2 regions of the Pseudomonas sp. B33.4 genome follow, and region 2 is predicted to be linked to the other one. Evidence: predicted binding sites of a transcription regulator. Region 2 holds the regulator's gene; the other holds the start of a gene.

Region 1 (6,115 bases), 3.1 Mb from region 2:
CCAGGGAACTGTTCGGACAGGAGTTCATCGAAGGCTACATCGCTTCGAAGACCATGGAGTTGACCAGCTTCTTTGATGAAATCACTCCCTGGGAACGGCGTGTTCTAGCAGCCCAGGCCTGACGAACTGTCGCCACCGGGCTATCGTTTTGATAGCCCGGTCTTTACTGCAAGGAGCCGCTCGGAACGCCGATGCGCCAAATCTGGAAATCCTTTCGAGCGCTGTATTTCGCCTCGCTGATGATGTTGATCGGCTCGGGCCTTCTATCCACTTATCTGGCATTGCGTCTGGCTGCTGACAACGTCGACGGCCTCTGGGTCGGTGCGCTGATGGCGTGCAATTATTTCGGTCTGGTGTTGGGCGGCAAGATCGGCCACCGCCTGATCGCGCGGGTCGGGCATATCCGTGCCTATTCGGCGTGTGCCGGGATTGTCGGCGCGGCGGTGCTAGGCCATGGTCTGGTCGATTGGTTGCCGGCGTGGCTGGTGCTGCGGACCATCGTCGGTCTGGGCATGATGTGCCAATACATGGTGATCGAGAGCTGGCTCAACGAGCAGGCGGATGCCAATCAGCGTGGCCTGGTGTTCAGCGGTTACATGATTGCCTCGTACCTTGGTCTGGTGCTCGGCCAACTGATTCTGGTCATGCATCCGGGCTTGGGCCTGGAACTGCTGATGCTGGTCGCGCTGTGCTTCGCGCTGTGTCTGGTGCCCGTGACGTTGACCCGACGGATTCACCCTGCGCCCCTGCACCCGGCGCCGATGGAACCGCGCTTCTTTATCAAGCGCGTGCCGCAGTCGCTGAGTACGGTGCTCGGTGCCGGTTTGATCATCGGTTCGTTCTACGGCCTGGCGCCGTTGTATGCCTCGCAACAAGGGCTGACGACCGAGCAGGTCGGTCTGTTCATGGGTAGCTGCATCTTTGCCGGTTTGCTGGTGCAGTGGCCGTTGGGCTGGTTGTCCGATCGTTACGATCGGGCGCTGCTGATACGCTGCTTTGCCGGTTTCCTGGCGGTGGCGGCATTGCCGTTGGCGGTGCTGCCACAGGTCCCGCTGGAGGTGTTGTTCGGGGTTGGTTTCCTCTGTTCGCTGGTGCAGTTCTGTCTATATCCGCTGGCGGTGGCGTTCTCCAATGACCATGTGGAAGGTGATCGTCGGGTGTCGCTGACGGCGATGTTGTTGGTGACCTACGGGGTCGGCGCGAGCATCGGGCCGTTGCTCGCGGGTGTGCTGATGAAGCTGTTCGGCAGTCAGAGCCTGTACGCGTTCTTCAGCTTCTTCGCGCTGGTGCTGGTGTGGCGGATCCGGCCGAAAGCCGTGACCAATCTGCATCAGGTCGACGACGCACCGCTGCATCACGTAGCCATGCCCGACAGCATGTCCAGTTCGCCGCTGGTGGCAGCGCTTGATCCTCGAGTAGACGAGCAGGTGGTGCAGGAGCAGATGGTGCAGGACCCGGTGCAAGCGCCGACTCCCGAGCCGGAGACAGAGCCCGATGCGCAGCCAGAGCCTGCAGCAGAAGCGGAATCGGATAGCAGTAGCGACAAGCCTGCTCCGGATCTCAGCGGCGGCAGACCTTGAACTGAACAAAAAACACCGCGCATAAAAAAGGGCAGTCCCACCAGGGGCTGCCCTTTTTATTGGTCGCTGCGAATCACATATCGTCTTTATCGAAACGGCGTGCTTCACGTTGCAGCTGATAAACGAAACGCTCAACGTTGCGCGCCGCCTGACCACTGATGTTGTGAAAACGCAGGCCGGCAAAGGTGATGTTGAGTTTTTCTTCGAAGTGCAGGTAGCGCAGTTCGACAGAGGTAGGCTGGTTGCCGAACAGCGGCGGGGCGATCAGACGGTCATAGACCTGGCCCAATTGCAGGCGATCGGTGATGTCGCCTTCGAAACGCAGCTTGCAGCCGGTCGCGGAGATATCCAGCAGTTTGCCGTTGATTGGCGCCTTGAGCTTTTCGCCGCCCAGTTCAACGCTGACCAGATCAGTCAGTTTCAGCGCGGCGCGAAAAGCATTGCGGCGCTGGTGGTAGACCACTTCGGTCGGCAGCTCGCCGGTGTAGAAACGATCACCTTCGGACTCTTCGATATTCAGCGTGCCGGTGCATTCCCAGGCAATGCGCACGCCTTCATGAAAACCTTCAACCTTGAACGGCTCACCGGCCAGCAGGAAGCGTTCGCCATCACGCGGGATCATCTCGTCCAGCGCGATCGAAGCGCTGTCGCGGTCGACCTTGATCAGGTAGCTCTGGAAGCGCTGGCTGCGCTCGTGGAAGGTGATGATCAGCGGATCGTGGCTTTCTTGCAGCTGGCGCAGGTTGCTGGAGATTTCCAGTGGCGTGGTAAGCACCTTAGGGGGCTGCGGAGCATCATCCGCGCTGAGGGCGTTGGACACGGTTTATCAATCTCCAGACAAAATATGACGACTAGCCAGCATTTTGCCAGCATGTTTCGCGGGTTGATAGAGCTGGCGCATCAACGGCTCATGCCTGGCTGAGCGGACGCGGTACGGCGGGTTTGGCAAAAGTACCACTGGCGTTATACAGCGCCGGCGCTTCGCCACCCGTGAGGATCTTCAGCTGATTGGCCGTGGCGGCCTGCTGGATCTGAATCGACTGACCATTTTTGACGTTGGCAGCCTGACATTGAGCGATCAGATCGGTCAGGGCATCGCCCTGGCTGAGCAGTTGATCGCCAATGCTCGACTGGCCAGCCAGTTGCTCAAGACCTGCACGATCAGTCGGCAGGTTGAGGCTGGCGAGGATTTCACTGCGCTTGCGGCCATGCTGTTCAAGCAGAATGATCAATGCCTGTTTGTGCGCCAGAATTTCTTCCAGCAGGGGCATGTCGCGACCGTGCAACGCGAGGGATTCGGTTTGCAGCAACTCCAGCAATTGTTGAGCTGGAGCAAAGTCGTCGTTGATCAGTTGCAATAAATTAGTGTCGTGCATGGCTGGCCTTGGGTGTTAAGCGTCCAAAAGCCTCGCGCCGGCAAAGGCCTAGCGCTGGGCTTCGAAGTTGAGCAGTTTGCTGGCTACACGGTTGCTGTCGACTTTATAGCTGCCATCGGCAATCGCGGCTTTCAACTCGGCCACACGGGCTTTGTCGACAGCAGGCTGATCGCGCAGCTTGTCAGTGACCTTCTGCAACTGTTGAGCCTCATTGCTGAGGTGTACCGATTCCCCGCTTTTTGCGGTACTGGCCGGTTCGGCCTGGGTATTCAGCGGCGCGGAGGTGCCGGTTTCGGCGGTTTCCTTGGCGTTGCTGGTACGTGTACTGCCCGTAAGTGACGAGGAGCTGTTCAAACGGCTGAAATCGATGACCATGATAAAAACCTCTGGGAATTTGGACGCTTGCCATGTTTTCGGCCATCCCCTGGAAAACTTTAGGCACATTTACAATGAGCCTTGCATGCGCCGGCGCGTGTCCTGCTGCGGCACAGTTTAGGGAACAGCCGGGGTCAGCGCCAGTTTTCTACATCGCGACTTCTACTTGGCCGGGCGCGGTAACTTGCGCCTTGATGACCCGTTGCGAGTTGAGGTTTTTCACGCGGATCTGTTCTTTCAAACCGCCATTGGCCAAGGCTTCACCGGGCATGCGCACGGCAAGCGTGCCGCTGCGTGCGGTAATCACCACTTGATCACCCTTGCGAATGACTTCGGCCTGTTCCAGGTGAACCAGGGTAATGACCTGATCGGCTACCGTTGGTCGGGTCAATTTCTGCCCGATCGCTTCGTCTACCGACGTCAGAAAGCCTTGATTGATCGTACTCACGTCGCGCTCTCGCAAGGTCACGTCCTGCGGCTCGATAATCCCTGCGCGTTTCAGCGGTCGGGTGGTCGTGACAATCTCGCGAAACAGGCGGACTTGAGCGGGCACGAACACCGTCCAGGGCGAGGCGCCCTCGCAGCGGACCTTCACGGTAACCCGGCCCAATGGACGTGCCGGGCTCTCCAAAGTCGCTGTCAATTCCTTGTCGCACATAGGCATGCGCATACGGGGATCGAGCTGGTTTACTTCGATTTCGTAGCGGCCTACCGTTTGACTGGTAGCCAGATAGTCTTCTACGGTGAACTCAAGAAAGCCCTGAGTGACGCCGATAAGCATGTCAGGCAAGGTAACCGCATCAGCAATGGCAGGGCTGCCAGCGAAAAAGCAGCAAATGGCGGACACCGCGCAAAGCCCTCGGCGAAGAGAGGCGGTCAGGTGTCGGAAAAATGTCGTTTGAGCGTTCATACGAGTTAAAAAGCAAGCGCCGTGCCGTTTAGCAATGAATGTGCGTCGCAACAACACTTGGCGTTGGTGTAGGAGTCTGGGCATGGCTGGTGTAATGGATTCGGTGAACCAGCGCACGCAACTGGTGGGGCAGAATCGCCTGGAGCTGTTGTTGTTCCGTCTTGACGGTCAGCAGCTCTACGGAATCAACGTGTTCAAGGTACGGGAAGTGTTGCAGTGCCCGTCGCTGACGTTGATGCCCAAGTCCAGTCCTGTCGTGTGCGGGGTGGCAAATATCCGGGGGGCGACCATTCCGATCCTTGATCTGGCAATGGCCACCGGCTCGGGTGCGTTGAAGGACAAGAACAACCCGTTCGTGATCATCACGGAGTACAACACCAAGACCCAGGGTTTCCTGGTCCGCTCGGTGGAGCGCATCGTCAACATGAACTGGGAAGAGATTCATCCGCCGCCCAAGGGCACGGGTCGCGATCATTACCTGACCGCTGTGACTCGGGTGGACAATCAGTTAGTCGAAATCATCGACGTCGAGAAAGTGCTGGCGGAAGTTGCGCCGACGCCGGAAGCGATTTCGGTGGGCGTGGTCGATGTCGAGACCCAGACCAAGGCACTGTCGTTGCGTGTCTTGACGGTCGATGACTCATCGGTGGCGCGCAAGCAGGTCACGCGTTGCCTGCAGACGATTGGCGTCGAAGTGATCGCGCTGAACGACGGCAAGCAAGCGCTGGATTACCTGCGCAAGCTGGTCGACGAGGGCAAGAGGCCGGAAGAAGAGTTTCTGATGATGATCTCCGACATCGAGATGCCGGAGATGGACGGATACACTTTGACGGCCGAGATTCGCGCTGACCCGCGCATGCAAAAGCTTCATATCATCCTGCATACTTCGTTGTCCGGGGTATTCAATCAGGCGATGGTCAAGAAAGTCGGTGCCGATGACTTTTTGGCCAAGTTCCGTCCTGATGACCTGGCATCCCGGGTAGTCGACCGGATCAAAGCAGCAGATATCAGCTAGGAGCGCTTTGCTCCTGGCGGTCAACACGATTTAAGAGGCGGCATCATTGTCTACGGGTAATTTGGATTTCGAACAGTTCCGGGTCTTCCTGGAAAAAGCCTGTGGCATTTTGCTCGGTGAAAACAAGCAGTACCTGGTCTCGAGCCGTCTCAACAAACTGATGGAGCAGCAAGGCATCAAATCCCTGGGTGAGCTGGTTCAGCGCATCCAGACCCAGCCGCGCAGCGGTTTGCGCGAGCAGGTGGTCGATGCCATGACGACCAACGAAACCCTGTGGTTTCGTGACACCTATCCGTTTGAAGTCTTGAAGAACAAGGTGCTGCCTGAAGCGATCAAGGCCAGCCCCAACCAGCGTCTGCGGATCTGGTCGGCCGCCTGCTCGTCGGGCCAGGAACCGTACTCGCTGTCGATGTCGATCGACGAATTCGAGCGCACGAACCTTGGCCAGTTGAAGATGGGCGTGCAGATTGTCGCCACCGACCTGTCCGGTCTTATGCTGACCAACTGCAAGACCGGCGAGTACGACAGTCTGGCAATCGGTCGCGGTTTGTCGCCGGAACGTCTGCAGCGTTACTTCGACCCGAAAGGGCCGGGCCGCTGGGTGATCAAGGCGCCGATCAAGAGCCGCGTGGAGTTCCGCTCGTTCAACCTGCTCGACAGCTATGCTGCGCTGGGCAAGTTCGACATCGTGTTCTGCCGCAACGTGTTGATCTACTTCTCTGCTGAAGTGAAGAAAGACATCCTGTTGCGCATTCACAGCACGTTGAAGCCGGGCGGTTATCTGTTCCTTGGCGCTTCCGAGGCGCTGAACGGTTTGCCGGACCATTACCAGATGGTGCAGTGCAGCCCGGGGATCATT
Region 2 (6,115 bases):
GTTCGTGATGAGCTGGGCGCTGATGCCGCCATCATTGGCAACCGCCGCATTGCCGGCGGTGTCGAGCTGACGGCGGCACTGGATTACAAACTGTCGGCGCTGGCGCCACGGGTTCCGAACATGGAACTCGAAGACGAGCTGCGCAAGACTCAGTCGCGCATCGTCACCGCTCAGGCCGAGTTGAGCCTGCGGGGCGAAGCCGACGGCAATAGCAATCGCCAGATTTTCGCCGGTCTGCCATTGACGGCCGGCCTGCCGCTGACCGCTGCTGAACCGCTGACCGAGCCGACGTACGCCGCTCCGGCGCGTCCAGCCCCGGCACCTGCGCAGTCCTCCGGGGGCGTGGATCCGCGTGCACTGGATTCGATGCGTTTTGAATTGAACAGCCTGCGCGAGCTGATGGAAGTCCAGCTCGGCACCCTGGCCTGGAATCAGCTGCAAGGCAGCCGTCCGGCGCAAGCCAACCTGTATCGTCGTCTGCAACGTATCGGTCTGTCCGGCCCGTTGTCGCGCGATCTGCTGGCGATGATCACTGATATCGAAGAGCCGCGTCAGGCCTGGCGCATGCTGCTCGCGCACCTGGCGCGGATGATTGCCGTACCGGAAGTCGAGCCGCTGGAAGAGGGTGGTGTGATTGCCATGGTCGGCCCTGCCGGCATGGGCAAGACCACCACGCTGGCCAAGCTGGCCGCGCGTTATGTGCTCAAGTACGGCGCGCAGAATGTCGCGCTGGTGAGCATGGACAGCTTCCGCATCGGTGCGCAGGAACAACTGAAGACGCTGGGGCGCATTCTCAATGTGCCGGTGACGCACGTTGACCCAGGCCAATCGCTGGTGCAAGCGCTGGATCCACTGCTGCGCAAACGCGTGGTATTGATCGATACTGCCGGCCTGCAGGCCAGCGATCCGGCCCTGCGCATGCAGCTCGAAAGTCTGGCCGGGCGTGGCATCCGTTCAAAAAATTATCTCGTGCTGGCAACCACCAGCCAGAAACAGGTTCTAACCGCCGCTTATCACAGTTACAAGCGTTGCGGGCTAGCCGGGTGCATCCTGACTAAACTGGATGAAACGGCCAGCCTTGGCGAAGTGTTGAGCCTGGCGATCAGTCATGAATTGCCGGTCGCGTACCTGACCGATGGCCCACGGATTCCGGATGATTTGCATCTGCCGCGCCGTCATCAACTGGTCAGCCGCGCCGTCAGCGTGCAAATGCAGGAAGAACCCAGCGAAGAAGCCATGGCTGACATGTTCGCTGATATCTATCACAGCCCGACCAAGCAGGTAGGCTGAGGTATTCATGAACAGTTTTTGTACCTACATCGATGGTCTGCCATGCATTGTTCCGGTTGTGAACGCGCAGCCAGTAATGTGGCCTCCGTCTATGCAAGACAAGGTAAAGAAATAACATGGGCAGCATGCATCCCGTACAGGTGATCGCGGTGACCGGCGGCAAAGGTGGCGTCGGCAAGACTAACGTGTCAGTGAACTTGTCTCTGGCGCTGGCAGAGCTTGGCCGTCGGGTCATGCTGCTGGACGCCGATCTGGGACTGGCGAACGTCGACGTTTTGTTGGGTCTGACCCCTAAACGCACATTGGCCGACGTGATCGAAGGCCGTTGCGAATTGCGCGACGTGCTGTTGCAAGGCCCCGGTGGCATCCGCATCGTCCCGGCCGCGTCCGGCACTCAGAGCATGGTGCACCTGAGCCCGGCGCAACATGCCGGTCTGATTCAGGCGTTCAGCGACATCGGCGACAATCTCGACGTACTGGTGATCGACACCGCTGCGGGTATTGGTGACTCGGTAGTCAGTTTCGTCCGCGCCGCCCAGGAAGTGTTGCTGGTGGTCTGCGATGAGCCGACCTCGATCACTGACGCTTACGCGCTGATCAAGTTGCTCAACCGCGATTACGGCATGAACCGCTTCCGCGTTCTCGCCAACATGGCGCAGAGCCCGCAGGAAGGGCGCAACCTGTTCGCCAAGTTGACCAAGGTCACGGATCGTTTCCTCGACGTCGCCCTACAATACGTCGGCGCCGTGCCTTACGACGAAAGCGTGCGTAAAGCGGTGCAGAAGCAGCGTGCGGTGTACGAAGCCTTCCCGCGTTCCAAGTGCGCACTGGCGTTCAAGGCGATCGCGCAGAAGGTCGATACCTGGCCGCTGCCCGCCAACCCGCGTGGCCACCTTGAGTTTTTCGTCGAGCGCCTCGTGCAGCAAACGGCAGGGCCCGTGCTATGACCGCTAGCGGTATGAACTACTACAAGAAGTCGGCACGCGACGCTCAGTACGAGCTGATCGAGCGTTACGCGCCGCTGGTCAAACGCATTGCCTACCACTTGCTGGCACGCTTGCCGGCGAGTGTGCAGGTCGAAGACCTGATCCAGGCCGGGATGATCGGCCTGCTCGAAGTCTCGACCAAATATGACGCCAGCAAAGGCGCCAGTTTCGAAACGTACGCGGGCATTCGAATCCGCGGCGCGATGCTCGACGAAGTACGCAAAGGGGACTGGGCGCCACGCTCGGTTCATCGCAATACCCGTATGGTCAGCGACGCAATTCGCTCAATTGAAGCTAAAACCGGCCGTGATGCTAAAGATCACGAGGTTGCGGCCGAACTCCAATTGAGTCTCGACGATTACTACGGGATTTTGAATGACACCTTGGGCAGCCGCCTGTTCAGTTTCGACGACCTGCTGCAGGACGGCGAACACGAAGGGCTGCACGAGGATGGCGCGAGTGCTCATCTTGAGCCGTCACGCGATCTGGAAGATGAACGTTTCCAGGCAGCGTTGGCGGACGCGATTGCCAATTTGCCGGAGCGTGAGCGACTGGTGTTGGCGCTGTACTACGACGAAGAGCTGAACCTCAAGGAGATCGGTGAAGTCCTTGGCGTCAGTGAATCGCGGGTCAGCCAGTTACACAGCCAGTGCGCGGCCCGTTTGCGGGGGCGTTTGGGGGAGTGGCGAGCGCGCTGAAGGCAGTGTGGGGACACTGCGAACGAGGCTGGTGCGGTGATGAACGGCACCGGTCTTGCTCTGTTGTGCTCCAGACAGTCTTCGAGTGCTGCGCCGATTGATTGAAGTGGCGCGTCCAGGTGCTGGGCGCGTTTAAGACTGCTTGGAGGTCGAATTGAACAAAGACATGAAAATCCTCATCGTTGATGACTTCTCAACGATGCGGCGGATCATCAAGAACCTGCTGCGTGATCTTGGGTTCACCAACACCGTCGAGGCTGACGATGGCGTGACTGCCATTCCAGTGCTCAACAGCGGCAGCATCGACTTTCTGGTAACGGACTGGAACATGCCGGGCATGACCGGTATCGACCTGCTGCGTCACGTGCGTGCCGATGAAAAGCTCAAGCACTTGCCAGTGCTGATGGTGACTGCAGAAGCCAAGCGCGAGCAGATCATTGAAGCCGCTCAGGCCGGTGTAAACGGCTACGTAGTCAAACCTTTCACGGCTCAGGCGTTGAAAGACAAAATCGAGAAGATTTTCGAACGCATCGGCTGATGAACGCGCGGGGGAGCTATGGAGCATAACGAATCTTCACAGGGCGATTTCGAGTCGACCCTGAAAAAACACGCGGTCGAACTGGTCGAAAGCCTTGAAAAAGGCAGGTTCGGCGACGCTGTGCAACTGATCCATGAGCTCAATCAGACCCGTGACCGTGGCCTGTACCAGGAAGTCGGCAAGCTCACACGTGAACTGCACAGTGCGATCGTCAACTTCCAGATCGACCCGAACATGCCGCAGGCCGAGGAAGTGTCGCAAATCACCGACGCCACCGAACGCCTGGGCTATGTGGTCAAGCTGACAGAGGCCGCGGCCAACCGCACCATGGATCTGGTGGAAAGCGCCACGCCGGTGGTCAACAGTCTGGCTGATGAAGCGCAGACCTTGAGCGCCGATTGGGGTCGTTTCATGCGTCGCGAGGTCGGGGCTGAAGAATTCCGTGAACTGGCGCGCCGGGTCGACGGTTTTCTGTCACGCAGCAGCACGGACAACCGTGCGGTGTCGAGCAATCTCAACGACATCCTGCTGGCCCAGGATTACCAGGACCTGACCGGTCAGGTGATCAAGCGTGTGACCCAACTGGTCACCGAAGTCGAAAGCAATTTGCTCAAACTTGTGCTCATGGCCAGTCAGGTCGACCGCTTTGCGGGCATCGAACATGACCGCGCCGCGATGCTTGCAGAAAAAGATCCACAAAAACATCTCTCGCAGGGTGAAGGTCCGCAGATTCATGCCGATAAACGAGAAGACGTTGTGTCCGGTCAGGACGATGTGGACGATTTGTTATCCAGCCTCGGGTTCTAGAGTTTTGGAATTTTAGGTTTTTTGGGTTTTTAGACCTGTAGGAGCACCCCATTAATGAGCTTCGGCGCCGATGAAGAGATCCTTCAGGATTTCCTGGTTGAGGCCGGCGAGATTCTTGAGCAACTGTCCGAACAACTGGTCGAGCTGGAAAGCCGTCCGGATGACGCAGATCTGCTCAACGCAATTTTTCGCGGTTTCCACACTGTAAAAGGGGGCGCCGGCTTCCTTCAGCTCAATGAGCTGGTGGAGTGCTGTCACATCGCCGAAAACGTGTTCGACATCCTGCGCAAGGGTGAGCGTCGCGTTGATGCAGAACTGATGGACGTTGTCCTCGAAGCGCTGGACGCGGTGAACAGTATGTTCAGCGAAGTCCGCGAGCGTGCTCCGATCACCGCTGCCACCCCGCAACTGCTGGCCGCTCTGGCGCGTCTGGCCGAACCGCAATCGGCGGACGCCACCCCGGCTTCGCCGGTGGCCGAGATGATCGAAGAACTGGTCGTTGAAGGCGACTCGTCGGGCGACATCACCGATAACGAATTCGAACAACTGCTGGATTCGCTGAACGCCGTCAAGGCCGAAGCCGAAGCCCCGGCCGCTGCTGCACCTGCGCAAACGGCCAATGAAGCAGCGAGCGATGAAATCACCGATGCCGAGTTCGAGTCGTTGCTCGATCAGTTGCACGGCAAGGGCCAGTTCGCGGTGGACGCGGTTGCACCAGCGGCGGCGGCTCCGGCTGCTCCGGCCGCGGGCGACAGCTCCGACATCACCGACGACGAATTCGAAGCATTGCTCGATCAGTTGCATGGCAAGGGCAACTTTGCCGTGGATGCGCTGGAGTCGGCGATTGCCTCGGCACCTGCGCCAGCCGCACCGGTTGCTGCGGCGGCCGGCAGCGATCTGATCAGCGATCACGAGTTCGAATCGCTGCTCGACGAATTGCACGGCAAAGGCAAGTTCTCCGAAGTCGGCACCGCTGCTGCTGGCAGTGCTTCGAGCGTCGCCACGCCTGCTGCCAAGGCACCGGCCGCTGCTGCAGCGCCCAAGCCTGCCGCCAAGCCTGAGCCGAAAGCCGAAGCGCCGAAACCGGCCGCCGCTGCTGCACCGGCTCCGGCCCGTGCGCCGGCGACACCGCCACCGGAAAAACCGGCGAGCGAAGCCGAAACCACCGTGCGCGTCGACACGGCACGTCTCGACGAAATCATGAACATGGTCGGCGAGCTGGTGCTGGTGCGTAACCGTCTGGTGCGTCTGGGACTGAACAGCGGCGATGAAGCCATGCAAAAGGCCGTGTCGAACCTCGACGTGGTCACGGCTGACTTGCAGACCGCCGTGATGAAGACGCGGATGCAGCCGATCAAGAAGGTCTTCGGGCGCTTCCCGCGTCTGGTTCGAGATCTGGCGCGTCAGCTGAAGAAAGAGATCAACCTGGAACTGGTGGGTGAAGAAACCGACCTCGACAAAAACCTTGTCGAGGCCCTGGCCGACCCGCTGGTCCACTTGGTGCGCAACGCTGTCGACCACGGCATCGAGTCGCCGGAAGAACGCGAAGCTTCGGGCAAGGCCCGTGGCGGTCGTGTTGTTTTGGCTGCCGAGCAAGAGGGTGACCATATCCTGCTGTCGATTTCCGATGACGGCAAAGGCATGGACCCGAACGTGCTGCGCGCCATCGCGGTAAAACGCGGCGTGATGGACAAGGACGCGGCCGATCGTCTCAGCGATACCGAGTGCTACAACCTGATTTTCGCCCCGGGTTTCTCGACCAAGACCGAGATCTCCGACGTGTCCGGCCGCGGCGT

What was found. The regulator FliA, encoded in region 2, starts transcription of late flagellar genes. The targets are predictions, from matches to a motif close to CTAAAGTTTNNNNNNNNNNNGCCGNTAA.
Region 1: a site for FliA is predicted at 3,367-3,394, ahead of flgM (flagellar biosynthesis anti-sigma factor FlgM). Genes of this name have one in related genera too.

The regions. Positions count from the first base shown of each region.
Region 1 is NZ_CP140706.1:4,908,731-4,914,845, reverse strand. It holds gene U6037_RS21640 (glutamine synthetase family protein) at 1-122, shown strand, start outside; gene U6037_RS21635 (MFS transporter) at 192-1,580, shown strand; gene U6037_RS21630 (flagellar brake protein) at 1,654-2,400, opposite strand; gene U6037_RS21625 (flagellar protein FlgN) at 2,489-2,956, opposite strand; gene flgM (flagellar biosynthesis anti-sigma factor FlgM) at 3,005-3,331, opposite strand; gene flgA (flagellar basal body P-ring formation chaperone FlgA) at 3,480-4,241, opposite strand; gene U6037_RS21610 (chemotaxis protein CheV) at 4,324-5,256, shown strand; gene cheR (protein-glutamate O-methyltransferase CheR) at 5,303-6,115, shown strand, end outside.
Region 2 is NZ_CP140706.1:1,772,988-1,779,102, forward strand. It holds gene flhF (flagellar biosynthesis protein FlhF) at 1-1,290, shown strand, start outside; gene fleN (flagellar synthesis regulator FleN) at 1,407-2,237, shown strand; gene fliA (RNA polymerase sigma factor FliA) at 2,234-2,974, shown strand; gene U6037_RS07905 (chemotaxis response regulator CheY) at 3,141-3,512, shown strand; gene U6037_RS07910 (protein phosphatase CheZ) at 3,531-4,319, shown strand; gene U6037_RS07915 (chemotaxis protein CheA) at 4,374-6,115, shown strand, end outside.